2 regions of the Ensifer canadensis genome follow, and region 2 is predicted to be linked to the other one. Evidence: riboswitches for the same ligand, from Rfam matches in the RefSeq annotation. Region 2 holds a riboswitch; the other holds the start of a gene.

Region 1 (16,143 bases), 1.3 Mb from region 2:
CGTTTCCGACGAGAACAATGCCTTGAAGACCGGCTACGATCCGGTGGCGCGGTGCTGGCCGGAGTGGATCTCACGAACTGGCGCGCGCATCGATCTCCTGCCGGAGGTGCTGCCGGCCGGTGCGCCGGTTGCGACGATATCGGCGGCCGCAGCCGAAGCCTTCGGCCTGACGCCGGATGTCATTTTAGTCGCCGGCACGACCGATGGCTGTGCCTCGTTTCTGGCGACCGGTGCCGATCGTCCGGGCGATGGCGTCAGCGCACTCGGCACGACGTTGACGGTGAAGGTGCTTTCCGACCGGGCGCTGTTTGCCCCGGAATATGGCCTCTACAGCCACCGGATCGGCGACATGTGGCTGGCGGGCGGCGCATCGAATACGGGAGGCGTTGTTCTGGCCGAGTATTTTTCCGCAGAGCGCATCGATGAGCTTTCCGCCCGCATCGATCCGGCTGTCGATAGCGGGCTCGACTATTACCCGCTGACGAAGCCCGGCGAGCGCTTCCCCATCGCCGATCCGAATCTTGAGCCACGCCTGACGCCGCGACCCGAGGATGACGCGATGTTTCTGAAGGCAATCTTCGAAGGCATCGCCGGTATCGAAAGCCTTGCTTATCACAGGCTGACATCGTTCGGCGGACCCAAGCTCGGTTCCATACGCACCGTCGGTGGCGGTGCAAGAAATGCGGCGTGGTCGGCAATCCGCGCGCGCAAGCTCGGCGTGCCGTTCCTGACGGTACGTTCGGAAGAGGCCGCAGCCGGCACGGCGCGGCTGGCGCTTGCCGGTGCAAGACAGGCAGGTGTGTTATGAGTACTGTCATCTCAGGCCTCGGCGATATCGCCGATCGTTATGACGCCTTTCTGATCGACCAGTTCGGCGTGCTGCGCGACGGCCGCAGGCCCTATCCTGGTGCTGCCGAAACGCTGGTGCGGCTGAAGAATCAGGGCAAGCGCATCATCATTCTCTCGAATTCCGGCAAGCGCTCGGCGGAAAACGACCGCCGTCTCGTCGATCTCGGCTTCGTCGCCGGCAGCTGGGACTGGTTCCTGACCTCGGGCGAAGTGGCGTGGCAGATCCTGAAAAAGGAAGGCGGGCAGGCAAGCGGGCCTCCGAAAAAGTGCCTGCTGGTCAGCCGCGACGGCGATCTGTCGCCGCTCACCGGGCTCGACCTCGAGCGCACCGAAGATGGCGCGGATGCGGACTTCGTGCTTCTGGCTGCGAGCGAAGGCGATGTCCTGCCGCTGTCGCACTATGAGGCGCTGCTGGCGCCTGCGGCACGGCGCGGCGTGCCGTGCCTCTGCACCAACCCCGACAAGGTGATGCTGACCAAGAGCGGAATGGCTTTCGGGGCTGGGCGGATTGCGGAGCTTTACGAGGAACTCGGCGGCACGGTGCGCTGGATCGGAAAACCATTCGCCGACATCTACGATTTTGCCCTCGACTTTCTCGGTCATCCCGATCCGTCGCGCGTCTGCGCAATCGGCGACAGCATCGAACACGATATCGCCGGGGCGGCAAGTGCCGGCCTTGAGTCGGCGCTGGTGACCACCGGGATACTGGAGCATGCCTCCGACAAGGAGCGGCAAAAACTCTTTGCCGAGCATGGCGCCACGCCCGATTTCATCCTCCCGAAATTTCTCTGGTAGTCAGGAGTACGGTCTTGGCTTTCACGCTGTCGCTCAACACCAATCCGCTGGTCAATCGTTTTGCCGAGCCTGATGATCTGATCGAGACAATCGGGGAGCAGATCCGCATCGGCTACGTGCAGCTGACGCATGAGTTCGTCAATCCGGGCTGGCCGGCGGCAACGATCTCCAAGACCATCCGTCAGTTCAGGGCAGCGCTTAGCCGCACCGGCGTCAGGATCACCTCGGGCATGACCGGGCCCTATGGCAGGCTCAACCACTTCGGCCACCCCGACCCGGATGTGCGACGCTACTATGTCGACTGGTTCAAGACCTTTGCCGATATCTCCGCCGAGCTTGGCGCATCCGGCATGGGCACGCAGTTTGCGATCTTCACGCTGAGGGACTATGACGACCCGGCCCGGCGCGAGGAGATGATGAAGATCGCCATCGACTGCTGGCGCGACGTGGCGGAACACGGCAAGGCGGCCGGTCTTTCCTATGTGTTCTGGGAGCCGATGTCGGTCGGGCGCGAGTTCGGCCACACGATCGCCGAGTGCCGCTCGCTCGACCGGCGGCTCGCCGAGGCGGAGTTGCCGCTCCCAATGAAGATGATGGTCGATATCGACCATGGCGACGTCACCTCCGACGACCCCGATGACATCGACCCCTATGCCTGGGCGGGCGCATTTCCCGAGCGCTCGCCGATCATCCACATCAAGCAGTCGTCGATGAACAAGGGCGGGCACTGGCCGTTTACCGCTGCCTACAACCGGGATGGCCGCATCACGCCGGAGAAGCTGATCGATGCGGTCAAGGCCGGCGGCGGCACCGACAACGAGATCTGCCTGGAGCTGTCCTTCCGCGAGCGGGAACCGACCGACCACAACGTTGTGGAGATGATCCGCGAATCCGTGGAGTTCTGGGAGCCCTACATCGATACCGGGTTCAACCGATCATCAAAATCACACTGAAATATCACAAAGTATCATTAGCTAGATTGAAATATAACATAAAGGTGTTATCTTCTCAGGTGTGATGTCGCGCTCTCGCGGCATCGGGATCGAGGCGGATGACGATGAAGCCGGAAGACAGGCGACAGGCGATCATGGATGTTTTGATGGAGGCCGGCACGGCGTCCGTCGAGGATCTGTCACTCCGTTTCGGCGTCAGCAAGATGACGGTGCATCGCGACCTCGACGATCTCGAACAGGCTGGCCTGTTGCGCAAGGTGCATGGCGGCGCTTCGATCCAGTCGAGCCCGCAGTTCGAAAGCGATTTCCGCTACCGCGAGAAGATTGCCGCCGCCGAGAAGAACCGCATTGCCGAATATGCGGCGAGCCTGATCGAGCCGGGGCAGAGCATCCTCATCGACGACAGTTCGACGGCCGGCGCGATTGCCGGCTGCATCAGGGACATCAGGCCGCTGACCGTCATCACCAACAACCTCGGCGTCATCACCGGTCTGTCCGGTGCGCCCGGCATCAACGTCATCGCGCTCGGCGGCCAGTACAGCAAGAAGTTCAACGGCTTTTTCGGCATCGTCACCGAAGAGGCGCTGCGCTCGCTGCGCGTCGATATCGCCTTCCTCTCCAGCTCCGCAGTCGCGGGAACGGCAGCCTTCCACCAGGACCAGGAGGTCGTGCAGGCCAAGCGGCTGATGGTGAAGTCGGCGGCGCGCAAATATCTCATGGTCGATCACGACAAGTTCGGGCGTTCCGCCCTGCATTTCCTGACAGGGCTCGACGCCTTCGATGCGGTGCTGACCGGCGCCGAGGTGGCGGATGAGCATGCCGCGACGCTCCGCGAGGCCGGAATCCCCCTGGTGACGGTCGACAATCGAAAAGCATCGGAGAAAGCATGAACAAGCCGCAGCTCTGGGTGGGCACAAGCTGGAAGATGAACAAGACGCTGGCGGAGGCCATGGTCTTTGCCGAGAGGCTGGCCGCAGCGGACGGAGCGCGCGACGAGCGCATCCAGCGTTTCGTCATTCCACCCTTTACCGCCGTCAGACAGGTCAAGGAACGGCTCGTGCAAACGGGCGTCAAGGTCGGTGCGCAGAACATGCATTGGGACGACGCCGGCGCCTGGACCGGCGAGGTTTCGCCGGTGATGCTGAGGGACTGCAACCTCGATGTGGTCGAGCTTGGCCATAGCGAACGGCGCGAGCACTTCGGCGAGACCGACCGTACCGTGGGCCTGAAGACGGCAGCGGCGGTGCGCCACGGCCTGGTGCCGCTGATCTGCATTGGCGAGACGCTCGCCGAGCGCGAGGCGGGCGAGGCGGATGCCGTCCTGAAGCGGCAGGTTGAAGGCGCGCTGGAACTGCTGGAAGGCGACGCGCGCAAGGCGACGATCCTGCTCGCCTACGAGCCGGTCTGGGCCATCGGCGTCAACGGCATTCCGGCAACATCAGACTATGCCGACGAGCGCCATAAGCGGATCGCCGACGTGGCGCAAGGCGCGCTCGGCGTGCGCGTTCCCGTCCTCTACGGCGGCAGCGTCAATCCCGGCAATTGCGAAGAACTGATCACCCAGGGGCACATCGACGGCCTGTTCATCGGCCGCTCCGCCTGGGACGTCAATGGCTATCTCGACATTCTGCAGCGCGTCTCGAAGGCGATCTGAGCCCTCGTACCCCGCAGATCAACAAGACGGAAAGGAACAATCATGAAGATCGCAATCGGAGCAGACAGCGCCGGCAAGCCCTTGCTCGACGTCATCGCCGCCCATCTCAAGGGCAAGGCCGACCTCGAAGTCAGCGACCTCAGCCAGTCCGGTTTCTACGCCGACCTGTCGCAGAAGCTGGCGCAGACCATCGTCGATGGCGACAACGAGCGCGGCATCCTGTTCTGCGGCACCGGTATCGGCGTCTGCATCTCGGCCAACAAGGTGCCGGGCATCCGCGCCGCGCTGACCCACGACACCTATTCCGCTGAGCGGGCGGCAAAGTCGAACAACGCACAGATCATCACCATGGGCGCGCGCGTCATCGGGCCGGAGCTGGCGAAGTCGATCGTTGATACCTGGCTCGCCTCCGAATTCGACGCGAACGGCCCGTCGGCCGGCAATGTCGACGCGATCGATCGTCTCGACGCGGCGAAGTAAGCGAGCCAACTGCTAGAGCGTTTCCGGTTTAAACGGAGCCACAGACCCGCTCTATCTCTTTGTTTTTACGCATTTCCTGGCGGAAAGCCGATTCGCACTTTTCCTGGAAATGCTCTAATACCGCAATGCACGTTGATCCTCCCTCGCGCATCGCGGCGAGACGCCCGGCAGAGATGCCGGGCGTCTTTTCCTGATTTGCCACTGCCTAATTCGTTTCAGCGTCGTTTGCGCGTCATGTTTGAGGCGCGGCGCTGTCGGGTGTTTTGGCAGACCGCCGGGGCACTGCCGGCTTGACGAAGCTTCTGTAAATATTTGAACATGCTTGCATATCGTCACGTCAGCGAGGAATGCCGCCCCATGCCCGACGCCCCAACGACACCGCCGCATGCCGGAAGCCACCGCCTGGCGCGCATGAGCGGCCGCGACACGCACGAACACCACCGCACAGCCACGACGCTCGAGCTTCTGTTCGACCTGACCTTCGTCATCGCCTTCAGCCTTGCGGCATCGCAGCTTGCGCATCTGATGGCCGAAGGACATTTCAAGGCGGGGCTGATCGGCTTCTTCTTCGCCAGCTTCGCCATCTGCTGGGCCTGGATCAATTTCACCTGGTTTGCTTCCGCCTATGACACCGACGACTGGGTGTTCCGGTGCGTGACCATGGTGCAGATGGTCGGCGTGCTGATCCTGGCGATCGGCCTTCCCGCCATGTTCCGCTCGGTCGACGAGGGTGCCCATCTCGACAATGGCGTGATGGTGCTCGGATACGTCGTCATGCGGGTGGCGATGATCTTCCAGTGGCTGCGCGCCGCCGGCCAAGATCCGGCACGACGGCAGGCCTGCATGACCTATGTGGTAGCGATCACGGTTGCGCAACTCGGCTGGGTCGTGCAGATCTTCGTCGACTTCTCGATCGTTGTCACCTTCGCCATGGTCGTGGCGCTCACCGTCATCGAGATGCTCGGGCCCTATATCGCCGAGACGCGGCATGGCGGCACGCCCTGGCATGCCCACCATATTGCGGAACGCTACGGCCTTCTGGCAATCATCGCGCTCGGAGAAGGCGTCGTCGGCACGGTCGCCTCGATCACGGCGGTGGTGGATGGGGAGGGCTGGAACCTCGACGTGGCGCTCGTCTGCCTTGCGGGCACCGGGCTTACCTTCGGCATGTGGTGGATCTATTTCCTGTTGCCGAGTGCCGAGGTCCTGCACGTGCACCGCAGACGCTCCTTCGTCTGGGGCTATGGTCACATGTTCATTTTCGCCGCGATCGTTGCGACCGGTGCGGGCCTGCATGTCGCCGCCTATTACATCGAGCACAAGGCGCATATCGGGTCGCTTGCGACCGTGTTGACGGTGGCGGTCCCGGTCGCGGCCTATATCGCTCTGGTCTACGGCATGTATGCCTATCTGCTGCGGCAGTCGGAACCGCTTCATGCCTGGCTGCTCGCCGGCACGATGCTGCTGCTTGCGGCGTCGATCGCGGCCGCGATGGCGGGCGTCGACATGGCGATCTGCCTGATCATTCTGATGTTTGCGCCGTTCGTGACCGTCGTCGGTTTCGAGGCGGTCGGTCATCGCCACCGGATGGCGGCGCTGGAACGGTGCCTTGATGAGGCAGAGCCGGTGCATTGAACGCCGGGAATTGGCTATTCGAAACAGCGGTTTGCCGGCTGTTGCTGGCGGCTTGATTCAGGTGGTTCAGAGGTTGATTCAAGCAGGCGCCGCGAAGCGGCTCGATGGTTGCGCATCGGAGCGCTGAGCGAGCCTTGCCCCTCACCCTAGCCTTCTCCCCGCAGGCGGGGAGAAGGTGGCCGGCAGGCCGGATGAGGGGTGGCGGCCGGATACGGCGCGGGCTTGCGGCCCGCCAGCAGATCAGGCGTTGAGCAGCGCCAGCTTGGCGCGGGCGTCGAGGATCTGGGCGCAGGCATTGGCGGCTTCTTCGCCCTTGGCGACGAAGTGTTCGCGGAAGAAGGCGATCAGCGGCGCGCTTTCCTGGAAATTGTGCGGCGTCAGCACGGCCGACAGCACCGGCACGTCGGTATCGAGCTGGACGCGCATCATACCGTCGAGCACCGTGCCAGCGACGAAGTCATGGCGGTAGATGCCGCCATCGACGACGAAGGCGGTGCCGAGGATCGCGGCGTAACGGCCGGTCCTGGCAAGCTTCTGCGCGTGCAGCGGGATTTCCAGCGCGCCTGGCACGTCGAAGATCTCGACGTCGGCGGCACTGCCGCCGAACTTCGTCCATTGGGCGACGAAGGCATCGACACAGCGGTCGACGATGTCGGCGTGCCAGCGGGCACGGACAATCGCAATCTTGGCGGTGGGGTGGGAAAGAATAGTCATGGTCTCAAGCCTTCCAGGGTTTGGCGTTTCCAATTTTCCCGTCGGGCGAACATGCACGCGCGCGAAACCCCGGTGTGGGGTCCACGTTCCTGCTTGCTCTCTTCCATCCGGACTGTGACCGTCGGCTCCGGAATCTGACCGGATCTGCTGACCTCCGAAGTAGACCTCCGAAGCGCTCGCGGGCTTCGATCTTTCGATCGCTACCGCCGGTGGGGAGTTTCACCCCGCCCTGAGAACAAGAGCGACTATATAGATCGGCCGTGCCTGGTCAAACGCATGACGCGACGAAAATCCGGGAAATCGCGACAGATTTTTTCCGTGCCGTATCGCTCCCGGACAAATCTGTTCCCGTCGGGAGCCGCCGTAGTCTGACCTCGGCCGCGTGCCGCGTCGCCGCCACGAGACATTTATCTGCGGACGCGACGCGGGGCTTCGTCTTCGGCGGCGATCGCGCGTGCGGACCAATGGAGCAGCGCCTGCCTGTCATCAAGGCAAGTGACCGGTGCTTCGTAGTAGCGGTGCACGACCACCGGTTTGCCGCCCTTGTTGTAGGTGAACGGCTGACATCCTTCGCTGAGAAGCGCATCTCTCAGGGGCTGATCAACCCTGAAATAGAGGCGATCCTTGATGCTGATGGCGAACTGGCGATCAGCGACAAGATAGGCCCAACCGCCGAAGAAGCGGCCTATGTCAACGGGACCGATATCCGCGAGTTCTTCGTGGATATGGGTGACGAACGCACTCGGCTGCGCTTTAGTCATGGCGGCCGCCGGTGCAAAATGCGCTGTTTTTCATTCGACGGTTCAGGCAATCTCTCCACGGCATGGGCAAGGCAGCTACTGCATGTTTCCTTAAATCCTATTCGATTTAGGGATAAAAACATGCAGCACTTCAAAGCGCTACAGCGACCTTTGCGCGTAACAAGACTCACGCGCTGTAGGGGGACGCTGGAGATCTACTCGCGGATGACGAGCAGGTCCTTGGCGGCAAAGCGGAGCGTGACGTTCGAGCCGAAGGCCGGCGGCGTCAGGCCGGGGTCGTTGAACATGTCGAAGGAGATGACGTCGCCGCCGATGCGCAGCTTGGTGCGGATGACCGAGCCGAGGAAGCTGGTCGAAACCACCTCGCCGGTCAGCGCGGTGTCGCCCCTGGCGCTGTCGGCGATCGAGCCTGCCTCCGGGCGCAGCGCCAGCGAAATGTTGTCGCCACCCTTCATGCCGGCGATCGGCTCCTTCAGCGACACCTGCTGGTTGCCGATGGTGACAGCACCGGCGGCCGGGTCGGCGACCTTGGCTTCGATGATGTTGAGCGTGCCGACGAAGGAGGCGACGAATCGGGTCGCAGGGGTGTTGTAGATCTCGAACGGCGTGCCGATCTGGTCGGCTCGCCCGGAATTCATGACGACGATGCGGTCGGAGATCGACAGGGCTTCTTCCTGGTCATGGGTGACGAAGACAGTGGTGATGCCGAGCTGCTGCTGGATCTGGCGGATTTCCTCGCGCAGCGACACGCGGATCTTGGCGTCGAGCGCCGACAGCGGCTCGTCGAGCAGCAGCACCTGCGGCTTGACGGCGAGGGCGCGCGCGAGCGCCACGCGCTGCTGCTGGCCGCCGGAAAGCTGGTAGGGGAAGCGGTCGGCCAGGTGCTCGAGCTTGATCAGGCTCAGCATCTGCTTGACGCGTGTATCGATCTCCGACTTCTGCGCCCCGGCGACTTTCAGGCCGAAGGCGACGTTGTCGTTGACGTTCATGTTGGGAAACAGCGCATAGGCCTGGAACACCATGCCGATGTTGCGCTGGTTGGGCTTCAGCGTTCCCTGGTCCTTGCTGTCGATGGTGATCGTGCCGCCCGACGGCGTCTCGAAGCCGGCGATCATGCGCAGGATCGTCGTCTTGCCGCAGCCTGACGGGCCTAGGAACGAAACGAACTCGCCCTTGTCGATGACCATGTTGAAGTTGTGCACGACCTGAACCGGGCCGAAGGACTTCTGGATATTGTTCAGTGTCAGGAATGCCATGTGATCAAGCCTTGGCCGGAGCGGATTTCTGGATGCGGGAAACGAGCTGGATCAGACCCATGCTGAGCCAGGTGATGGCGAATGCGATGACCGCGAGCGCCGAAGGCTCATAGGCCTTGTTGGCGCCGACGAGCTGCAGGTACGGACCGAAGGCCGGGCGGTTGAGCAGCGCGGCCATGGTGAATTCGCCCATGACGATCGCAAAGGTGATGAAGGCGCCGGAGAGCACGCCACTCATGACGTTGGGGAAGATGCAGCGAAACAGGATCGTCGGCCATTTGGCGCCGAGGCTTTCGGCGGCTTCCGTCAGCGTGCGGACGTCGATCGCCCGCATCGCGGTATCGACCGCCCGGTACATGTAGGGCAGGGACAGCGTCATGTAGGAGAACATCAACAGCGCATTGGTGCCGGAGATCGAGCCGGTCAGCGGGATCCACGACGAGGAGTTGTAGAGGCGCAGATAGCCGAAGACGATGACGATCGCCGGGATGACCAGCGGCAGAAGGGTGATGAATTCGATGATCGGGCGCACCTGCGGCAGGCGAAGGCGGACCCAATAGGCGGTCGGCACCACCAGCAGCATGCCGAAGACGATGGTCAACACGGCCATCATCATCGAATAGCCGAAGGTCTCGCGGAACTGCAGGTCGGAGAAGACCGAGCGATAGGCGTCGAACGAGTATTCGCCGCGGCGCATGCGCAGCGAGAATTCCAGCGTGCCCAGCAGCGGGATGATGAAGTAGCTTGCACCGATGGCGATGGCGATCCAGGCGCCGAGACGTTGTGCTTTCATTTCTGCCACCGTTCGGCGCGCATACGCAGCCAGATATAGAGAACGTTCGAGATGCCGGTGATGACGATCATGCCGAGCGCCAGCGCATAGCCGAGGTTCGGATTGTGCAGCACGTCGCCGCGGATCTGCGCATAGAGCAGGATCGGCACGATGTTGAGCGAGGACCCGGTCAAGGCATAGGCCGTGGCGATCGCGCCGAAGGCGTTGGCAAACAGCAGGAGCGTGGTGCCGAGCAGGCTCGGCCACAGGATCGGCAGCGCCACCATGCGCCAGTACTGCCAGGTCGAGGCGCCAAGGATTTCAGAGGCTTCGCGCCATTCTTTCTTCAGACCATCGAGCGCCGGCGTCAGGATCAGCACCATCAGCGGGATCTGGAAATACATGTAGGTGATGGTCAATCCGAAAAACGACAGCAGGTTGAAGCCGGTCGAATAGAGATTGAAGCCGAACCATTCGCGCAGGAAGACGGTGACGAGGCCGGTGCGCCCGAGGGTCGCGAGGAAGGCGAAGGCGAGCGGCACGCCGGCGAAGTTCGAGGCGACGCCCGAAAAGGTCAGGAGGCCCGAGCGGATCCAGGTCGGCACGCCGCCGAGCACGATTGCCCAGGCGAGGAAGAAGCCGATCAGCGCGCCGCCGATCGAGGACGCGATCGAGATCCGGATCGAGATCCAGTAGGCGCTGAGGATCGAGGGCGTGAACAGATCGCCGATGTTCTTGAAGGTAAAGCTGCCATCGGGCGTCAGGAACGCGCCGGTGACGAGATAAAGCGTCGGGATGATCAGGAACAGCAGCGCGAAAAGCATGAAGGGGGCAATGCCGAGCCAGTCGATGACGGCTCGCTTGCTGATCAAGGTCGGTGAAGCGGTGCTCATATAGGCTTTCTGTCCCGAGGCTTGCAGTGACCTTTGCGCGTCCGCATGAACGCACAAAGATCGCCTTAGCGCTTTGATTTGCTGCAAAATTCCTTAGATCGATACCGAGCTAAGGAATTGTGCACGAGATTAAACCATGTCGCGCAAAAGCGTGTTGCGGTTTGCGACAACGACATGCGCAAAAACAAGACCTTAAAGCGCAGCAAGCGAATCCTGGTGATCGTGACGCGCTTTAGGGAAACCTCCCCGCGCCGAGGCGCGGAGAGGCGGAAGTCATGGATATTACTGCACGTTTGCGCCGACGACGCTATCCCACTTGGTGGTAATCGCTTCCTTGCCCTTGGCCTGCTCTTCGAGCGTCGGGAAGACAGCCTTTTCGTAGGCTGCTGCCGGCGGCAGCTTGTCGAGCAGTTCCTGCGGGATCTTGCCGTTCTTGGCGAGGTCGTTGAAGCGGATCGGGTGGCAATAGCCCTTCAGCCAGCCGAGCTGACCTTCGTCGGAATAAAGATACTCCATCCACAGCTTTGCCGCGTTCGGGTGCGGCGCGTAGGCCGAGATCGCCTGGACGTAGACGCCGGCGACGACGCCCGAAGCCGGAACGACGACTTCAACCGGCGGGTTGCCGTTGAGGCTGTCGCGCCAGGAAAGGCCGTTGTAGTCCCAGGCGATCACGACCGGGGTCGAGCCCTGCGCGAGCGAGGCGGACTTGCCGATAACCGGAACGAAGTTGCCGGCCTTGTTGACTTCGGCGAAGAAGCCGAGGCCCGTTTCACCAGCCTTGACGGCATCGGTTTCGCCAGCGGCGAGGCCGGCGGCGTAGACGGCCTGAACCGCCTGGTTGGAGGCGCGCGGGTCGCCGGCCATGGCGACCGAGTTGGCGTAGTCCGACTTCTTCAGGTCGGCCCAGTCCTTCGGCACGTCCTTGACGATGTCGGTGTTCACCACGAAGGAGAGAACGCCGTAGTAGTCGCCGTACCAGTAACCTTCGGCGTCCTTGGCCGAATCCGGGATCGAATCCCAAGTGGAGACCTTGTAGGGCTGGATCAGGCCTTCGGCCTTGGCCGACGGACCGAAGGAGAGACCGACGTCGATGACGTCAGGCGCCTGCGGGCCGGTGTTGCCCTTGTTGGCCTTGATGGCTTCGATTTCGTCGCCCGAACCGGCATCCGGGTTCAGCTCGTTGACTTCCAGGCCATACTTGGCCTTGAAGCCTGCGATGACGTCGCCATAGCCGCACCAGTTGTGCGGAAGTGCGATGGTGGTCAGCGAGCCTTCCTTTTTGGCGGCGGCGATGAGCTCTTCGCTCGGCTCGGCAGCGGCGATGGCCGTCGTTGCCAGAAGCATGGCGGTGGAAAGCGAGAGCAGGCGTTGAGTCGTTGAAATCACTGGCGTTCTCCTTATGGGTTTTCAGTCAATTTCGGCGATGCTGTTAAAGAGATGCGATGAAACTTGTGTGACAGCGATCTGTCTGTTCGCGCCGCGCATGTCGTTGGAAGAACAATTCTTTTTTCGACACGGCGCCTTCACTGAAACACACGTGCATAAAATTCCGTGAACGTGCCGGCCACTCCTCCTAAACCGGTTTGCGAAAGATGCGGGTCGAATCGAACAATCCCTCTAGCGTCTTCATCCGGTCGCGGGTTGCGTCCCAGTTGGTGCTCTGGACGGCCTCGATCAGGGCCTCGACCAGAAACAGGATCACCACTGAACTGTCCCAGGCCGAGGGCACCTCGATCTGCGAGCGGAAGACCTTGGAGGCGGATTTTGCCACCGGCGAGCTCCAGCGATCGGTGAAGAGGACGATCTCGACGCCGCGTTCGCGCGCCGATTTCGCCAGCGTCTCCATTTCCTGCTCGTAACGGCGGATGTCGAAGAGAATCAGCACGTCGCCGTGGCGCATGTCGAGCACGTAGTGTGGCCATGCGCTGGCATTCGACGCGATTTCGGTGACACCAGGGCGGATCACCTGCAGATGGGTGAAGAGATAATCGGCAACGGCGCGGGTGATGCGGCCGCCAAGCAGATAGACGTTGCGCTTGCGGTCGGCGATAAGGGCGACCGCCTCGTCGAATTCGCGCGGCTCGATCTGCGCCAGCGTCTCGCGCATGTTGTTCATGGCGGCATCGGCAAAGCGATTGAGCGTGTGGGTGCCCGGCGCGCTTGCGGCCCAGCGGTCATGCTTGGTGATCGGGTTGGAAATCGTGGCTTCCAGCTCCTGGTGCAGCCGCGACTGGAAATCGGGAAAGCCTTTGAAACCAAGCTTTTGCACCATGCGGGCGACGGTCGGAGTCGATACGCCGGCGTTCTCGGCGACCGTGGTGATCGAACCGAGTCCCGATACGGGATAGTTGTCGAGAAGTGTCTCTGCCAACTGTCTTTCCGCGCGGGTCAGCGCGGCGAAGTGGGCGTTGATCACATCCGACACCGTCGTGGGTGTCGCCTTGCTAGTCATAGTCTCCCCTGAACTGGTCTAACGCCAGTTTGTGACAGATTAAACATCGCTGTCACAATTGGAGTCAATCGCAATTTTGAAGAGATCGTTTCAGATTTCGATTGACACTCGCTAATCTCTGAACAAATCTTTTCATTAACGAACGTCTAACGGGGCAAGAGGGGATGCCGGTGTTGACGCGACTTTTGACCGATACAGATGGCGATCCGGTTGCGATCGAGAACGCGGCCGGGAGAGGCGATATCGTTCTCGTTTGCGAACATGCGTCGCGCCGGGTGCCGGAGCGTCTCGGTTCGCTCGGCCTTTCGCCGCAGGCGCTCGAAAGCCACATTGCCTGGGACCCGGGCGCGCTCGCGGTTGCAGAGTTTCTGTCGCGCAAGCTCGACGCGGTCCTGATCTACCAGCGCTTTTCGCGCCTTGCCTATGATTGCAACCGCCCGCCGGAGGCCGACGGCGCCATGCCTGCCGTCAGCGAAGTCTATGAGGTTCCGGGCAACCGCGACATGGCGGAGGAGGAGCGCCGGGCACGGGTCGACGAGATCTACCTGCCGTTTCACGACGCCATCAGCCAGTTCGTGACCGAGCGCAAGGCCAAAGGCCGACCGCCGGTGGTCGTCACGATGCATTCGTTCACGCCCGTCTATTTCGGCAAGCCGCGTTCCGTCGAAGTGGGCATCCTGCATGATGCCGACAGCCGGCTCGCCGATCAGATGCTGACCTTCGCAACCAGGGGCAAGGTCGCCTACGATATCCGCCGCAACGAGCCTTACGGGCCGGCCGACGGCGTTACGCACAGTCTGATCGAATACGGCGTCCACAACGGGCTGCCGAATGTGATGATCGAGATCCGCAACGATCTCATTCGAAACGAGATCGGCCAGAGGGTCATGGCCGATTATCTGGAAGGGCTGCTCAGCAAAGGCGTGGCAGCGCTTTCAGCAAAATAAAGACCCTGGGGAGCGGCTTTGCCGCGGTCCTGTTCCGGCTTGCCGGGGCAGGTGGTGATGGGACCCTGCTGCAATGGGGCGGTCGGGTCTGAAGAAATCAGGGGAAGAAAAATGTCAGACTACAGTGATCTCGACAAAAAGCAGGACATGCAGGTCCTGCATTCGATGGGCTATGCCCAGGAGCTCGAGCGGCGAATGAGCCAGTTCTCGAACTTCGCGGTCTCATTCTCCATCATCTGCATTCTCTCCGGCGGCATCAACTCGCTGGCGCAGGCGACGTCGGGTGCGGGTGGGGCCGCAATCGGCATCGGCTGGCCGCTTGGCTGCTTCATTTCGCTCGTCTTTGCCGTCGCCATGGCGCAGATCAGCTCGGCCTATCCGACGGCCGGCGGCCTTTATCACTGGGGCTCGATCCTCGGCAACCGCTTCACCGGCTGGGTAACCGCCTGGTTCAACCTGCTCGGTCTCGTCACCGTTCTCGGCGCCATCAACGTCGGCACCTATTACTTCTTCATGGGCTCGTTCGGCACGCCGTATTTCGGTCTTGCGGATACGACGCTCACCCGCATCATCTTCCTTGCGGTCATCACGGGCGCTCAGGCGCTGGTAAACCACATGGGCATCGGGCTTACGGCCAAGCTCACCGACTTCTCGGGTTACCTGATCTTCGCAACGGCGATCCTGCTTGCGCTCGTGTGCCTTGCCGTCGCCGACAGCTACGACATCGCCCGCCTCTTCACCTTCTCCAACTATTCCGGCGAGACGGGTGGAAACGTATGGCCGGCGACCTCGGGCACCTGGGTGTTCCTGCTCGGCCTGTTGCTGCCGATCTACACGATCACCGGCTACGACGCCTCCGCGCACACCTCGGAAGAAACCGTAAAGGCGGCAGAATCCGTGCCGCGCGGCATGGTCTCGTCGGTGCTGTGGTCGGCGCTGTTCGGCTACATCATGCTTTGCTCCTTCGTGCTGATGCTGCCGAACATGGACGAAGCCGCCAAGCAGGGCTGGAACGTGTTCTTCTGGGCAATGGACGCGCAGGTTCACCCTGTGATCAAGGACGTGCTCTACCTCGCCATCCTCGTCAGCCAGTGGCTGTGCGGCCTGGCAACCGTCACGTCGGTCTCGCGCATGATCTTCGCCTTCTCGCGTGACGGCGGCCTGCCGGCGTCCAAGGCTCTGGCCAAGGTCAGCCCGAGCTACCGCACGCCGGTGGCTGCGATCTGGACCGGTTCGATCCTCTCCGTGCTCTTCGTCTGGGGCTCGTCGCTGGTCTCGATCGGCGAAACGCCGGTCTATACGATCGTCGTATCGTGCACCGTCATCTTCCTGTTCTTCTCCTTCGCGATCCCGATCACGCTCGGTCTGTTCGCCTGGGGTACGTCGAAGTGGGACAAGATGGGTCCGTGGAACCTGGGCGAGGGCATGTTCAAGCTCTTCGCGGTGCTCTCGATCATCGCCATGGTGCTGATCTTCGTTCTCGGCATCCAGCCGCCAAACGACTGGGCGCTCTACATCACCGTCGGCTTCTTGGCGCTGACTGCGATCATCTGGTTCGGCCTGGAAAACCGCCGGTTCCGCGGTCCGCCGATCGGCGATGAAGTGGCTCGCCGCCAGGCGGAAATCGCCGCTGCCGAAAAGGCGGTCGGCCAAGTCTAACCAATAATAAAATGGGCGGGAGCGCATCTGCAGCTTCCGCCTTTCTTTTTGCGGCCACGGGAACGGCCGCTTGCCGAAACATGGGATGAAATTTGATGAGCTATTCGTTCGAGCAATTGAAAGAGGATGTCGCCGCCGGCCGCATCGATACGGTTCTCGCCTGCCAAGTCGACATGCAGGGCCGGCTGATGGGCAAGCGCTTCCACGCGCAGTATTTCGTCGACAGCGCCTGGCAGGAAACGCATAGCTGCAACTACCTGCTGGCGACCGACATGGAGATGGAGACCGTCTCCGGCTACAAGGCGACGAGCTGGGAGAAGGGC
Region 2 (16,143 bases):
AGAGTTAGGTGGGAGAGTCGTTGCGGCCGAATCTTGGGCAAAATGCCCTGATACGGTGAGTACTCCCGGAAGCCCTCTTAATGCGGCGCAGGTCTTTGCGCGGGGCGAATTGAGTGGTCCGTGATATCTTTTCCGAAGATGTCCGGCGTGCTGGAAGGAAATGGAAATGAGCAAGGTCAGCGGTAGCAACGGCGGTGACTCGAAGAATACGCTTTATTGTTCGTTTTGCGGCAAGAGCCAGCACGAAGTCCGCAAACTGATTGCCGGACCGACGGTCTTCATCTGCGATGAATGCGTCGAGCTCTGCATGGACATCATTCGCGAAGAGAACAAGACCTCGATGGTCAAGTCCCGCGATGGCGTTCCGACCCCCCAGGAAATCATCAAGGTCCTCGACGAGTACGTCATCGGCCAGCAGCAGGCGAAGCGCATTCTTTCGGTCGCCGTGCACAACCACTACAAGCGTCTGGCCCATGCGGCCAAGGGCAGCGATGTGGAGCTGGCGAAGTCGAACATCATGCTCGTCGGCCCGACCGGTTGCGGCAAGACCTATCTCGCACAGACGCTTGCACGCATCATCGACGTGCCCTTCACGATGGCCGATGCGACGACGCTGACGGAAGCCGGCTATGTCGGTGAAGACGTCGAAAACATCATCCTGAAGCTGCTGCAGGCTGCCGACTACAATGTCGAGCGCGCCCAGCGCGGCATCGTCTACATTGACGAAGTCGACAAGATCTCGCGCAAATCCGACAACCCGTCGATCACCCGTGACGTTTCCGGTGAGGGCGTGCAGCAGGCGCTCTTGAAGATCATGGAAGGCACTGTTGCTTCGGTGCCGCCTCAGGGTGGCCGCAAGCATCCTCAGCAGGAATTCCTGCAGGTGGATACCACCAATATCCTGTTCATCTGCGGCGGCGCCTTCGCCGGCCTCGATAAGATCATCTCCGCCCGTGGCGAGAAGACGTCGATCGGTTTCGGCGCGACGGTTCGCTCGCCGGAAGATCGCCGCGTCGGCGAAGTTCTGCGCGAACTCGAGCCGGAAGATCTGGTTAAGTTCGGCCTGATCCCGGAATTCATCGGCCGTCTGCCGGTTCTGGCAACGCTCGAAGACCTCGATGAGGACGCGCTGATCCAGATCCTGTCCGAGCCGAAGAACGCTCTGATCAAGCAGTACCAGCGGCTGTTCGAGATGGAGGACGTCGAACTGACCTTCCACGAGGACGCGCTGCGCGAGATCGCCCGTCGCGCCATCGTGCGCAAGACCGGCGCCCGTGGCCTGCGCTCGATCATGGAAAAGATCCTGCTCGACACGATGTTCGAGCTGCCGACGCTCGAAGGCGTTCGCGAAGTCGTGATCTCCGACGAGGTGGTGAAGGGTGCGGCGCGGCCGCTCTACATCTATTCCGAGCGCTCGGAAGAGAAGGCGAACGTTTCGGCCTGATCGCAGGCCCACAGATCGGACCTGAAAAAGCCCGCCTCGTGCGGGCTTTTTCATGGCCTTGCACTTAGTTGTTGAGATGGCTTGCGCGGGGGACGATTTAACAATTCGGTTGTTGCTAAAGTGTCTTAACAACGCAATGATGTGACGATTCAGTAGAGGGCCTCGGCCGTTGCATATCCTTGAAGCCTCGTTTTCCGTCGCAAGGTACGCAACAGCAATAAAGCGTAGTCAGAAGGACCCGGCCACTGATGGTGGATGTTGCGGCGAGCCTTGAAAAGGACTCTCTAGCACTCCACTTTCATGTGGAAAATATGACAACCGGGAGTGCCGCTGTGGCTCCCGGGAACGGGCCCGAAATCGGGACGGAAAGGAAATGACATGACGAGCAAAACGTCTCCGGCGACTGAAAGCGCGACCTATCCGGTCTTGCCGCTTCGCGACATTGTAGTCTTCCCGCACATGATCGTGCCGCTCTTTGTCGGCCGTGAAAAGTCCATCCGTGCGCTTGAAGAAGTCATGGGGACCGACAAGCAGATCATGCTTGCCACCCAGATCAACGCGACGGACGACGATCCGGAAGCCTCGGCGATCTACCAGGTGGGCACGATTGCCAATGTCCTGCAGCTCCTGAAGCTGCCCGACGGCACCGTCAAGGTGCTGGTCGAAGGGCGCACGCGCGCCAAGATCGACAGCTACACGCCGCGCGAAGAATTCTACGAAGCGTCCGCACAGGCGCTCGACGAGCCGGAAGAAGATCCGGTCGAGATCGAGGCGCTCAGCCGCTCGGTCGTCTCCGAATTCGAAAGCTACGTGAAACTCAACAAGAAGATTTCTCCGGAAGTCGTCGGCGTCGCGAGCCAGATCGAAGATTATTCGAAGCTTGCCGACACCGTCGCATCGCATCTATCGATCAAGATCGTCGAAAAGCAGGAAATGCTGGAAACCACCAGCGTGAAGATGCGCCTGGAAAAGGCGCTCGGCTTCATGGAAGGTGAGATCTCCGTCCTGCAGGTGGAAAAGCGTATCCGTTCGCGCGTCAAGCGCCAGATGGAGAAGACCCAACGCGAGTACTACCTCAACGAACAGATGAAGGCGATCCAGAAGGAACTCGGCGACGGTGAAGACGGCCGCGACGAGATGGCCGAAATCGAAGAGCGCATCGCCAAGACCAAGCTTTCCAAGGAAGCGCGCGAAAAGGCCGACGCCGAGCTGAAGAAGCTGCGCCAGATGAGCCCGATGTCGGCGGAAGCAACCGTCGTGCGCAACTATCTGGATTGGCTGCTTGGCATGCCGTGGGGCAAGAAGTCCAAGATCAAGACCGATCTGAACCATGCCGAGGAAGTGCTCAACGTCGATCACTTCGGCCTCGACAAGGTCAAGGAGCGCATCGTCGAATATCTCGCCGTCCAGGCCCGTTCGACGAAGATCAAAGGCCCGATCCTGTGCCTCGTCGGCCCTCCGGGCGTCGGCAAGACTTCGCTTGCCAAGTCGATCGCCAAGGCGACCGGCCGCGAATACGTGCGCATGGCGCTGGGTGGCGTTCGTGACGAAGCCGAAATCCGCGGTCACCGCCGCACCTACATTGGCTCGATGCCCGGCAAGGTCGTCCAGTCGATGAAGAAGGCGAAGAAGTCCAACCCGCTCTTCCTGTTCGACGAGATCGACAAGATGGGCCAGGACTTCCGTGGCGACCCGTCCTCGGCTCTGCTGGAGGTGCTGGATCCAGAACAGAACTCGACCTTCATGGATCACTACCTTGAAGTCGAATACGATCTGTCCAACGTGATGTTCATCACCACGGCGAACACGCTGAACATTCCGGCGCCGCTGATGGACCGCATGGAAGTGATCCGTATTGCCGGCTACACCGAAGAGGAAAAGCTGGAAATCGCCAAGCGGCACCTGCTGCCGAAGGCGATCCGCGATCACGCGCTGCAGCCGAAAGAGTTTTCGGTCACCGACGGTGCGCTGATGGCGATCATCCAGACCTACACACGCGAAGCCGGCGTTCGTAACTTCGAGCGCGAACTGATGAAGCTCGCCCGCAAGGCGGTAACCGAGATCATCAAGGGCAAGGCCAAGGCAGTGGCAGTCACTGCCGGCAACATCCAGGACTACCTTGGCGTACCGCGTTATCGTCACGGCGAAGCCGAACGCGACGATCAGGTCGGTGTGGTCACAGGTCTTGCCTGGACCGAGGTCGGCGGCGAACTGCTGACGATCGAAGGCGTCATGATGCCCGGCAAGGGCCGCATGACCGTCACCGGCAACCTGCGCGACGTGATGAAGGAATCGATTTCGGCGGCGGCATCCTATGTCCGCTCGCGGGCGATCGACTTCGGCATTGAGCCGCCGCTGTTCGACAAGCGCGACATCCACGTGCACTTGCCGGAAGGCGCGACGCCCAAGGATGGCCCGTCGGCCGGTGTTGCCATGGCAACAGCGATCGTCTCTGTCATGACCGGTATTCCGATCTCCAAGGACGTGGCGATGACGGGTGAGATCACCCTTCGCGGCCGCGTGCTGCCGATCGGAGGACTGAAGGAAAAACTGCTGGCGGCCGTTCGCGGCGGCATCAAGAAGGTGCTGATCCCCGAGGAAAACGCCAAGGATCTCGCCGAGATCCCGGACAACGTGAAGAACGTGCTGGAGATCATCCCCGTTTCGCGGATGGGTGAAGTGCTCGAGCACGCTCTGGTCCGCGTCCCGGAGCCGATCGAATGGGACCCGGCAAATGAGCCGGCAACCGTCGCCGCGGTTGATTCGCAGGACGAAGCGGGCGCTTCCATCGCCCACTGATTGACAGGACCGGGCGGGTGCAATTGTGTTCCCGTCAGGCCCATTTGGCAGAAAAACAAGGAAGACCGGCCTCTGGCCGGTCTTTTTTGTTGTAAAAGCATGCTGCAAGCCTTGCATTCCAAGGGATTAGGCGCAATTGGGAATGGCAAGACGCGGGCGATGCGCAAGCCGCCGCGGCTTAAAAACACAGTCGTTTCGAACCATTTTGAAAGGGGTGGAAACATGAACAAAAATGAGCTCGTGTCTGCCGTTGCTGAGAAGGCCGGACTTTCCAAGACCGACGCATCTTCCGCAGTTGATGCAGTTTTCGAGACCATCCAGGCTGAACTTAAGGACGGTGGCGACATTCGCCTCGTCGGTTTCGGCAACTTCTCCGTTTCGCGTCGCGAAGCCTCCAAGGGCCGCAACCCGTCCACGGGCGCTGAAGTTGACATCCCGGCACGCAACGTTCCGAAGTTCACGGCCGGCAAGGGCCTGAAGGATGCCGTTAACGGCTGATAGGTTTGCTTGACGGCCGGATACGAGGCCGGCCGTCCAAGTCTTGAAGGGTTCGGTTCACGCCGGACCCTTTTGCGTTTCGGCTGCCCTTGCAGCAGCGCGGTCTTTGGTCTACGGCTCAGCCCTGTTCTCAGGGCGGGGTGAAACTCCCCACCGGCGGTAAGGGCTCAGCGCCGCGCGTCAAATATGACGCGCAACGGACGCTGTGACACTTGAAAGCTGCTGCATAATTTTCTCCTTAAATCGGATTGGATTTAAGGAATTATGCAGCAGGCCCAAGCCCGCGAGCACTTCAGGCGCTGTCGTGTCGGAAGGTTAGCAGATCCGGTGCGATTCCGGAGCCGACGGTCACAGTCCGGATGAAAGAGAATGATCGTGGGTGCGACGGGCGGGCGGTCCGTCGTCGCATCCTGCGCTCATGTGTCCTGATTTGTGTAGGTCCCTGTTTGCGGATGAAGGACATGAGCGAGACGACCCAAGCACTTTTCACCTCCCGTGCCATGGCCGGTGCGGCCTGGATGATACTGGCCGGCGTCGCCTTTGCTCTCCTGAATGTCGTCACGCAATGGATGACGATGCAACTCGGCTTTTCCGCCACCTCGACTGCCTTCTGGCAATATGCATTTGCACTCGTCTTCTCCCTGCCGTTCCTGTTTCGCGCCGGCCTGTCGGCCATGCGCACCGATTACCCCTGGCGTCACGTCATTCGCGTTGCCTTTGCGGCGCTCGGCGTAGGGGCCTGGGTTTCGGGCCTGGCTTCTGTTCCGATCTGGCAGGCGATCGCGCTGGTGATGACATCGCCATTTTTCATCATTCTTGGTGCGCGGCTCTTCCTGGGCGAACGCGTTGGTCCGGCACGCTGGGCAGCGGCGGCAGTCGGCTTTGCCGGCGCCACGATCATCCTGCAGCCCTGGTCGGAAAGCTTCACCTGGGCAGCGCTGCTGCCGGTTTTCTCGGCGCTGCTCTGGGGGGCGGCGTCGCTGATCACCAAGAGCCTGACAGGCATCGAGCGCCCTGAGACGATAACGGTCTGGTTGCTCGTGCTTCTGACGCCGATCAATGGTGTGCTGGCGCTGTCGGCAGGGTTTGTCGTGCCGAGTGGAACTATCCTTGCGCTATTGGTGCTGGCGGGGCTTTTGACCGTGGTGGCACAGTATCTGTTGACGCTTGCCTATACCGTCGCAGACGCAGCGTATGTGCAGCCTTTCGACGATCTCAAGCTACCGCTCAACGTTCTCGCCGGCTGGCTCGTCTTCGGTTATGCGCCGAGCGGCTATCTGTGGCTGGGGGCGGTCCTGATCCTCGGCGCCTCGCTTTTCATCATGCGCAACGAGATGAAACGCGAGCGCGCGACCGCGTAAGACAACGCTGCACAACAAAGGCGCGGGACTGTCATGCGCCTGTCATCGCCATCCCGCAGAACCCCCTTGTTTTGAATATTCGACATGGGGGATTTTTCATGACCATTTCATCATGCAGAACGGCACTTGCCGCCATACTTCTTGCGTCCGTTGCCTTTCCGGCTGCCGCCGAACCGGTGTTCAATCGTATTGCGTCCTTCGCCGTTGCCGACAATCTGCCGGAGGGCGATGCCCGCAAGGACGCGACATCCGCGGAAATCATTACCGCCACCGAAGACGGCAATACGCTGATCTATTCCGATAGCCCGGGCAAGCGCATCGGCCTTATCGATATCACCGACGCCAAGGCGCCGAAGGCGGCCGGTATCGTGTCGTTCGATGGCGAGCCGACCTCGGTAACCGTCGCCGGTACCAAGGCCCTGATCGCGGTCAACACACGCGAAAGCTTCACCAAGCCTTCCGGCTTTCTCGCTACCGTCGACGTTGCCTCGAAGAAGGTCGAGTCGACCTGCGATCTCGGCGGCCAGCCGGACTCCGTCGCGGTCAACAAGGACCGGACCATTGCTGCGATCGCGATCGAGAATGAGCGCGATGAAGAGGTCAACGACGGCAAGATCCCGCAGATGCCTGCCGGCGACCTGGTGATCCTGTCTCTGAAGGATGGTGGTGCCGATTGCGCGACGATCAAGCACGTGACCCTCACCGGTCTTGCCGAGGTTGCAGGCGACGACCCGGAGCCGGAATTCGTGTCCTTCAACGGCAAGGACGAGATTGCGCTGACGCTGCAGGAGAACAACCACATCGTCATCATCGACGGCAAGTCGGCGACGGTAAAGACGCATTTCTCCGCTGGCGCGGTCGACCTTAGGGACATCGACGCCAAGCGTGACGGCGCTATCGCCTTCATGGACGAGCAACCGGGCCGCAAGCGCGAGCCTGACGCCGTCAAGTGGCTCGACGACAATCGCATCGTCGTCGCCAACGAAGGTGACTATGAGGGCGGTTCGCGCGGCTTCACCATCTTCGATACGGCCGGTAAGGTCCTGTTCGAATCGGGTGCGAGTTTCGAACACGAGATCGCTTCGATCGGCCACTATCCCGAGAAGCGCTCGTCGGCCAAGGGCGTCGAGCCGGAAGGCCTCGAGGCTGCCAAGTTCGGCGAAGACAATCTGTTCTTCGTGCTTGCCGAACGTGCATCCGTCGTCGGCGTTTACAAGGACACCGGCGCCGAGCCGGAACTGCTGCAATTGCTGCCGTCGGGCATCTCGCCGGAGGGTGCCGTCGCGATCCCGTCGCGCAATCTGCTTGCGACCGCCAACGAGGTCGATCTCGGCGAAGACGGCGGCGCTCGCTCGCATGTGATGATCTACGAGCGTGGCGAAGGTGAAGCCGCCTATCCGCAGATCCGTTCGGCGGACAAGGATGGTCTGCCGGTGGGCTTCGGAGCCTTGTCGGGCCTCGCAGCCGTTGCCGACAAGCCGGGCTTCCTGCGCGCAGTCAACGATTCGGTTTATGCATCGCAGCCGACCATCTTCACCATCGATGCGACGCAGAAGCCGGCGTTGATCACCGAGACGCTTCGGATCACCCGCGATGGCGCCCCGGCACAGAAGCTCGACATCGAAGGCATCGCCAATGATGGGGAAGGGGGCTTCTGGCTCGCTTCGGAAGGCAACGCCGACAAGCTCTACAGCCACGCGCTGCTGCGTGTGAACAAGAAGGGCGAGATCAAGAAGGAGATCGCCCTGCCCGAAACTCTGCGTGCAGGCGAGAGCCGCTTCGGCTTCGAGGGTGTAACGGTTGTCGGCGAAGGCGACGATCAGGTTCTCTGGATGGCCGTCCAGCGCGAATGGAAGGACGACGAGAAGGGCTTCGTCAAGCTCGTCTCCTACAAGCCGTCGAGCGAGGAATGGGGTGCTGTGCGTTATCCGCTCGAGAAGGCGGATGGCGGCTGGGTCGGCCTGTCGGAAATCTCCGTCCACGGCGATTATGCCTATATCATCGAGCGAGACAACCTGATCGGCCAGGCAGCCAAGCTGAAGAAGCTCTACCGTGTCGCCCTTGCCGACCTGAAGCCGGCAGCCCTTGGCGGCGAGCTTCCTGTCGTCAAGAAGGAAGAGGTTCGCGACCTCCTTCCCGATCTGAGGGCCCTGAAGGGTTACGTCGTCGACAAGGTCGAAGGCTTCACCGTCGATGCCGCCGGCAACGGCTATGTCGTCACCGACAATGACGGCGTCGACGATTCCTCCGGCGAGACACTGTTCTTCTCCATCGGTGCCATCGACGCGATGTAATCGTCGGGCCAGGAGAAAAACGAAAGAGGCCGGGACATGACGTCCCGGCCTCTTTCTGTTTCGGCTATCTGTAAAGGCTGGGGGAAGGGCGGGCCTAGCGAGCGACCGCAATCTGTGCTGCTTCGGCCTCATCCTTGCGCTTGCGAATTTCGTCGGTCTTGTCGACGAGTTTGCCGACGATATCGAAGAGCTGACCGAGCTCCTTGTCGTCGAGCGCGGAGAAGATCTCCTCGATCAGCTGTTTGCGCGGGTGTTCGGCTGCCTCCAGGATCACGCGTCCCGTGTCGGTGATCGAGACGATCTTGGCGCGGCGATCCTCGGGATCGGGTTTGCGCATCACCAATCGGTCGCGCTCGAGGCCGTCGATCGCTTCGGTGACGGTGCGCGGCGCAAAGTTCAGCGCGCAGGCGATATCCGTCGAGCGACAGGGGCCGAGCTTGCTCAGGAAGAACAGGAATTTGCTCCGCGCCAGCGAAACGCCTTCCTCCGTCATCGACTCGTTCACGAGCCGGTGGACGCGGTGATAAAGCTCAAACAGTCTGTCGGAAACTTCGAATGTCTTCTTCATGATCATCGTTGGAAAATTGTGAGGTGCCATGTCAAATGGCAGCAACATTATTGATAGTTACAATTGCTACATTTGTCGACTAAAACCTCTGCAATTTCACGGTAACGACCTCCGCAAGCAAGAAACGGCCTCCGTTTCCGGAGGCCGTTTCACTTGTAGTGCCAAGAATTTCACCCGTTCGGACTATGCTGCCCGGCGCGATGAGCCGGTCCAAGGCGCGTAACCGTGGCCCGAATCCTGGGCCAATGTGAAGCGAGCGATCAGTTCGCGAAGACGGCCGGCCTCCTGTGCCAGCGTCGCGCTTGCGGCGTTCGCCTCTTCGACCATTGCGGCGTTCTGCTGGGTCACCTGGTCCATCTGGTTGACGGCGGTGTTGACCTCGGAAAGCCCGGCGGACTGTTCCTGTGCCGAAACGGCGATCGCGTCCATGTGCTGGTTGATCGTGACGATAAAGCCTTCGATCGTGCGCAGAGCCTCGCCGGTTTCACGCACGAGTTTGACGCCGCTCTGCACTTCCACCGCTGAATTGCGGATCAGGTCCTTGATCTCCTTGGCGGCATTGGCCGAACGCTGTGCGAGTTCGCGCACTTCCTGGGCGACGACGGCAAATCCCTTGCCGGCATCACCGGCGCGCGCTGCTTCCACGCCGGCATTCAGCGCCAGCAGGTTGGTCTGGAAGGCGATTTCGTCGATGACGCCGATGATGTTGGAGATTTGGCTCGACGAATGCTCGATGCGGCCCATGGCGTCGATTGCGCCGGAGACGATGGCGCCGGACTTGTGGGCGCTTTCGTTTGCCTGGCTGGCAATGGCGCGGGCTTCGTTGGTGCGCTTGGACGAGCTGCCGACATTGACCGTGATCTGGTCGAGGGCGGCTGCCGTTTCTTCCAGCGACGCGGCCTGCTGTTCGGTGCGACGTGACAGATCGTCGGCGCTCTGGCTGACTTCGCGTGCACCGCTGTCGATGCTGCCCGAGCTGGAGGAGACGGCAGCCAGTGTATCGGCCAGCTGGGCAACGGCCTGGTTGAGGTCGTGACGCAGCTGTTCGAAATCCGGTGCGAAAGGTTCGTTGAGCTGGAAGGCGAGATCGCCGGCCGCCAGGCGGCGAAGACCGGTTGCAAGGCCGGCTGTCGCTTCCTGCAGACGGAGCTGTGCGGCCGCCTCGGCCTCTTCGGTCACGCGGTGACGCTCGGCCTCTGCCTGCGAACGCTGGACCTTGGCATCTTCCTCGAGCTGAAGATTGGAGATGGCCGCCTCGCGGAAGACCTCGACGGCGCGCGCCATCTCGCCGATCTCGTCCTTGCGCACGCCATAGGGAATGGCGGTGGCCGTATCGCCATTTGCGAGACCTGCCATCGAGCGGGTGATGATCTGGATTGGACGGGCAATGCCGCGGATTGCGTAGAAAATAGCGCCGAGGACGATGAGAGCCGCAACCGCGATGACAGCCATTTCGATCATACGGATCTGGTCGTGCGTGGTGGAGCTGTCAGCAACGGCAGCGTCGGCGCCGGCCAGATTGAGCGCGCGCATTTCCTTGATCGCCTGGTCGACCTGCTGTTCCCTCTCGCGCATCTCGACCTTGAACACGCTTTGCGCCTTCATATTCTCGAGATTGTTGGAGAGCTTGACCATGCCGGCGGAAACCGAGAGGTAGGCCTCATAGGCGCTCTTGACCTTTTCAAGTGCTGCCTTGTCGGCGTCGTTGACCATCAGGGCGGCGTATTCGTCCGAAAGCTTGTTGAAGCCATCTACGGTTTCGCCGATGACCTTCTCGGCCGCCTTCTTCTCGAAGGGGGTCAGCGAGATCAGGTGCCGGGCAAACGACATGCGTGTGTCCGAAAGCTGGGTTTCCAGTGCGCGCGAGAGCGAGACACGCGGCAGCCACGTGGTGGCAATCTCGTTGTTGCGCTCGTTCATCATCTTGATGCCGCCAAGCGAGGCGACGGCCAGAACGGTGACGATGAGGCCAACCATCAGGAAAAGGGCAATAAGGGTGTGTGATATCTTTAGGCGCGACATGAATAACTCCGGAGGAACGGCGTCCGTAAAAGCTTGTGCATGAATAAGTCGTTCCGGCTCTTGATCGTCATGACGGAGCGGATGCCGAAGCAGGGAGTCATTCCTGTGCTTGGCCGCACGCAAAATGCAGCCGAGCGGAACCTAGCCAACAAGTTCTTACAAAAGCGCTAATCGATTAAAGTGAGTATAATCTGATATTTGCACATAGGGGCGCGCGCTTTTGCGGCAGAACGTTTCAAGTCGAAACTCCAGTCATTACGTATGAGCGCTGGCTTTACTTAACTGCCCTGAAATAACGGCGAGTGACGGGCGCATCCGCGTGGATGACGGTGTCCGGCGCATTGACGGGTGCTGCTCCCACGGGCCATGGTCGGCCATGTCCTTCCGCTTCGTTCACACCGCCGATCTTCATCTTGATTCCCCGCTGCGCAGCCTTGCGCTTCGAAATGCCGAGCTCGCCGACATCGTGCGCGGTGCGACCAGGCAAGCGCTTGTGAGGATCGTCGATCTTTGCCTTGCCGAAGAGGTCGATGCCTTGCTGATCGCCGGCGACCTTTATGATGGCAGCCAGACCTCGATGAACACCGCGCTGTTTCTCGCTGGCGAACTGCGCCGGCTCGACGAGGCCGGCATCCGGGTCTTCATCATCCGCGGCAATCACGATGCCCAATCGCAAGTGACGAACGAGCTGACGCTCTCGCCATCGACACACGTCTTCAAGGGCCGCGGCAAGGCAGTCCTCGCAAAGACGCTGGAGAGCGGCCGCGATGTCTATATCCATGGTGTGAGCTTTGCGAACGCCCATGCGTCGGAAAGCTTGCTGCCGTCCTTTCAGTCACCGGTCGCCGACGCGATCAATATCGGCATGTTGCACACGAGCCTCGCCGGCGCTGCCGGCCATGACCTCTATGCTCCCTGCAGCGTGGCGGATCTCCAGGCGCACGGCTTCGACTATTGGGCGCTCGGCCATGTCCATCAGCGTCAGGTCCATGCCAGCGAACCTTTCGTCGTCATGCCGGGCATGCCGCAGGGGCGCGACATCAACGAAGCCGACAGCAAGGGCGTGACGTTGGTGACGGTGACCGACGAAGGGCGGGTTTCGATCGAGGAGCGGGCAATCGGCCTTGCCACCTTCGAGCGGATCAGCCTTGACCTCACCGGCGTTTCCGAGTGGGGCGATATGCTTGATACGGTCGGGAACGCTTTCTTGCAGTCGCGCGAGACGACCGCTGCCGACAATGTGATCTTCCGCCTGACACTGACTGGCGCGACGCCGCTTTCCTGGCGCATGCGCCGTGATGGCGATCTGCTCCGGGCCGAGATCGACAATGTGGCTGCGGGCAACGGCGGCTGCTGGGTCGAGAAAATCGAGCTCGATTGCCGCAGTCCTGGTGCAGAGGCGGGGGCGGTTATGGCTGATCCGGTCGACGAACTGGCGGCCCTTGTCGGCAGCGATGTCCTGCCGGCCCACGGTTTCCGTCAGGAAGTGCGCTCTGCGGTCGAGGAATTGCTGCAGCAGTTACCGCCGGACCTGCGCCAGGTTCTGGCGCCGGATGAGGCGGCGGTCGAAAGACTGGCGTTCGATGCCGGTGTCTCCGGTGCTGCGGAGGTGCTCGCACACCTTCATGGCAATGCAGGCGAGGGTTCACGCTGATGCGGCTGCGCGAACTCGACCTGGTGCGGTACGGCAAGTTTACCGAGCGGCGCCTCGACTTCGGTCCGGCGATATCAGGTAGGCCAGACCTGCATATCGTTTACGGCCCGAACGAGGCCGGCAAGTCGACGCTGTTTTCGGGCTTCCTCGACCTGCTCTTCGGCATCGAGCATTACAGCTCCTACGGCTTTCTGCACGCCTATCAGACGATGCGGGTTGGCGGCACGATCGAGGCGGCCGGCCGCACCCATCAGGCCTTCCGGATAAAGCGCAAGACCAACACGCTGGTCGGTGCCGACGATCAGCCGTTGCCGGACAATCTGTTTTCCGCCGCGCCCGGCTCGATCGACCGCGCGACCTACCGCATGATGTTCTCGCTCGACGACGACAGTATCGAGCAGGGAGGGGAGGCGATCCTGAAGAGCGAGGGCGAACTCGGCTCCCTGCTCTTTTCCGCCAGTTCAGGTCTGCCGGACAGCGCTGCGATCCTGTCTATCCTGCGCGCCGAGGCGGATGCCTTCTATCGACCCCAGGCACGCAAGCATCAGCTTTCCGAGCTGAAGGCCGAACTCGATGCGTTGAAAGTCGAGCGCAACGGGCTGGACGTCAATGCGCGTGAATATGCATCGCTGCGCAAGACGCTTCTTGCCGCCCGCGAGCGCCACGACGCGGCCATGGCGCGGCGCGTCGAACTGCGAGTGGAGCGCGATCGCCTGCGAGCGCAGATCGATGCCTTGCCGCTCTTCCGGCGCCTGTGTGGCTTGCGCATTGATCTGGCAAAGGCGCCGGCCTTGCCGCCAGCGCCGGCCGAGTGGGCCGCAGAACTGCCCGCACTGCGACGGCGCGACATCGAAATTGCGACCAGGTTGCGTCAACTCGCGGACGAAAGTCGCCGTCGGCAGGAAGAGCTGGAGGTCCTGCCGCATGACAAGGCGGCCCTCATCCTGGTGGAACGTTTGAACGCGCTGCAGGAGACGGCGCTCGATGCGCGTTACGTCACAGCCGCGCGCGACATGCCCGCACGGATCGACGAACTGTCGCGGACAAATATCGAAATTTCTGCCTGCCTCGTTAGGCTCGGCGAGCGCGGCGACCAGGATCCGGCATCGCTGCTGTTGCCGACGGCCACAGGCGCTCGCCTGCAGGAACTCTCACGGCGGCATTCCGCGTTGCAGGAGCGTGCGGCATCGGCTCGACAGGAGGCGGATGGGGCAAAACGGATGGAGCGGGAGGCGACAGACGAGCTGGCGCGGCTGCAGGCCGAACGCAGCTCGGCCATCGATCCGAGCGCGTTTGTCGAGCGCTTGCGGCGTGTTCGGCAGGATGATTGCTCCCTGCGCCTGCAGGCCACCCGACAAGTGCTCGAACGCCTGGATGCAGAGCTTGCCGACAAGCTGGCGGCTTTGAAACCCTATTCAGGCAGCGCCGATGATCTGCTTGGCCTGACTGTGCCCGCTGCCGGCACGATCGAGACCTGGCGACGCGACACGGCGGCGCAGGACCAAAGGCGCCTGCGCCTTGCCGACCGCGTCGCGAGCGAAACTGAACAACTGGCCGGAGAGGAAGCTCGCCTCGCGGCCCTGATTGCTTCGGGCGGCGCCCTTGACGACCGGGCGTCCATCGAGATTCGCCAGCAGCGACAACACGCCTGGGAGCGGCACAAGGTCCGGTTGGATGCGACGACTGCGGAAATCTTTGAGGACGCGTTGGGTCGCGACGACGATGCGACGGCATTGCGGCTCGCCGAGGCAGCAAAGGTCGCGGATATGCGCTCGCTCGCTTTGTCGATCGCCGAGCGCCGGGCGCGTCTTGATGAGCTTGGGCGACAACAATGCTCGCTCGCCGAGGAGGCGTCTGCACTTGCACAGGCGGTCAAAGCAACAGCCTCTGCAAGCGGTTTACCTGACGTCACGCAGTTGACGCAGCTGGAAGCCTGGCTCGTGTCCCGGCTCGCGGCGCTCGATGTCCGCACACAACAGCGTTCTACGCGGCTGGAGCTCGATCGCGCCCAGGCCGACGAGAATGACGCGCGCGATGTTCTGAAGGATTCACTTGCCGAGATCGGTGTGACCGAGCGTTTGCCGCAACGGCTCGACGATCTCATGGCCTTTGCCGAGAATGCTGTCGGGCAGGCCCAGGCGGCTTTTTCTGCCGGCAAGGCGGCGCGCGAGGCGGTCCGACGTTCCAGTGACGCGCTGGAGCAGCGTAAGTCGATCTTGGCGCAAGCCGAGGACGCCCTGTGCTCCTGGCGGGAGCAATGGGACGATCTGCTCTCAACCACCTGGCTTGCCGGTCGGCCGGAACAGCTGCTGCCGGATCAAATCGCCCCCATGCTCGCGGTCTTGCAGGATCTCGACAAGCTGGTGCAGCGCAAGGCCGATCTCGATCACCGCGTCGCCGGCATGCGCAAGGATCAAGTGGCTTTTGAAGCGGCGATCGCAAATCTTGCCGGTGTGCCCGACACCGGAGATACGCTTGCGATTTTCGCCGCCATGAAGGCGCGTGCCGCAGAGGCTGAAAAGCAGGAGGATCGGCGCGCTACGCTGTTGACGGAGCTTGCCCGCCTTGAGGAGGAGAAACGCAGCGTTGCTGCCGAGCAGGATCTTCACATTGCCCGCAAACGTCTGGTCCTCGACTTCTTCGACTGCGAGACATTGGATGAAGCCGGCTTGCGGCTCGACGCTTCCCGCGAGCAGGAACGGCTGCGCCAGCGCATTGCCGAATCGGAGGCCGACCTTGCGCAGCGCCTTGGTGTCGCCCGCAGCGAAGACGCCGAGGCGTTGCTGGCTGCGCTTGACGACGAAGCGGTGCGGCTGGAACTGGCTCGCGTCGAGGCGCTGCTTGAAGAGAGCGACCGTGATGTAAGTGAATTGCACGCCGACATGCGGACGAAGGAAGGGGCGCTCGCCAATATCGCCGGCGACGACGCTGTCGCAGCACTCGATCAGCGTCGCCGCACGCTGCTTCTGGAGATCGAGGCCAAGGCGCTCGGCTATCTCAAGCTGAGAGCCGGCCTGATCGCCGCCGAGCAGGCACTCCGGCTCTTTCGCGAGCGCCATCGCAGCGGCATGATGCGGCGCGCCTCGGAAACCTTCAGCCGCATCAGCGGTGGAGAATATTCCAGCCTGTCGGCGCAGGCCGACAAGGGTCAGGAATTCCTGATTGCCAACGCCGCAACTGGCGGGTCCAAGCTGGCGCGCGATCTTTCCAAGGGGACGCGCTTTCAGCTTTATCTGTCGCTCAGGATCGCCGGCTATCACGAGGTCGCCGCGGCGCGCGAAACCTTGCCCTTCATCGCAGACGACATCATGGAGACGTTTGACGACGGCCGCGCCGGTCGCGCCTTCGAGCTGATGGCGGATATGGCCCGCGTCGGGCAGGTGATCTACCTGACGCACCACGAGCATCTTTGCGATATTGCCCGAACGGCGTGCCCGGAAGTGACTATCCACAGGTTATGATGCCGACATGCCGTCGGCGAATGATCGTGACGGAAACCCGGA

Evidence for each region. A riboswitch is a leader RNA that binds a small molecule or an ion and turns the genes downstream of it on or off. The one in region 2 is predicted to bind FMN.
Region 1: another riboswitch for FMN. It lies ahead of J3R84_RS11390 (6,7-dimethyl-8-ribityllumazine synthase); the one in region 2 lies ahead of J3R84_RS04925 (DMT family transporter).

What each region holds. Positions count from the first base shown of each region.
Region 1 is NZ_CP083370.1:2,329,094-2,345,236, reverse strand. Features, by position in the region: gene J3R84_RS11425 (FGGY-family carbohydrate kinase) at 1-808, shown strand, start outside; gene J3R84_RS11420 (TIGR01459 family HAD-type hydrolase) at 805-1,644, shown strand; gene J3R84_RS11415 (sugar phosphate isomerase/epimerase family protein) at 1,659-2,597, shown strand; gene J3R84_RS11410 (DeoR/GlpR family DNA-binding transcription regulator) at 2,702-3,487, shown strand; gene J3R84_RS11405 (triose-phosphate isomerase) at 3,484-4,251, shown strand; gene derI (D-erythrulose-4-phosphate isomerase) at 4,294-4,731, shown strand; gene J3R84_RS11395 (low temperature requirement protein A) at 5,089-6,366, shown strand; gene J3R84_RS11390 (6,7-dimethyl-8-ribityllumazine synthase) at 6,607-7,080, opposite strand; FMN riboswitch at 7,172-7,321, opposite strand; gene J3R84_RS11385 (TfoX/Sxy family protein) at 7,488-7,841, opposite strand; gene J3R84_RS11380 (ABC transporter ATP-binding protein) at 8,036-9,097, opposite strand; gene J3R84_RS11375 (ABC transporter permease) at 9,102-9,890, opposite strand; gene J3R84_RS11370 (ABC transporter permease) at 9,887-10,762, opposite strand; gene J3R84_RS11365 (ABC transporter substrate-binding protein) at 11,045-12,148, opposite strand; gene J3R84_RS11360 (MurR/RpiR family transcriptional regulator) at 12,336-13,214, opposite strand; gene J3R84_RS11355 (N-formylglutamate amidohydrolase) at 13,388-14,161, shown strand; gene J3R84_RS11350 (amino acid permease) at 14,273-15,820, shown strand; gene J3R84_RS11345 (glutamine synthetase family protein) at 15,916-16,143, shown strand, end outside.
Region 2 is NZ_CP083370.1:1,007,842-1,023,984, forward strand. Features, by position in the region: gene clpX (ATP-dependent Clp protease ATP-binding subunit ClpX) at 167-1,444, shown strand; gene lon (endopeptidase La) at 1,823-4,243, shown strand; gene hupB (DNA-binding protein HupB) at 4,466-4,741, shown strand; FMN riboswitch at 4,864-5,116, shown strand; gene J3R84_RS04925 (DMT family transporter) at 5,194-6,102, shown strand; gene J3R84_RS04930 (esterase-like activity of phytase family protein) at 6,201-8,396, shown strand; gene J3R84_RS04935 (MarR family winged helix-turn-helix transcriptional regulator) at 8,491-8,964, opposite strand; gene J3R84_RS04940 (HAMP domain-containing methyl-accepting chemotaxis protein) at 9,148-10,986, opposite strand; gene J3R84_RS04945 (metallophosphoesterase family protein) at 11,363-12,640, shown strand; gene J3R84_RS04950 (ATP-binding protein) at 12,640-16,101, shown strand.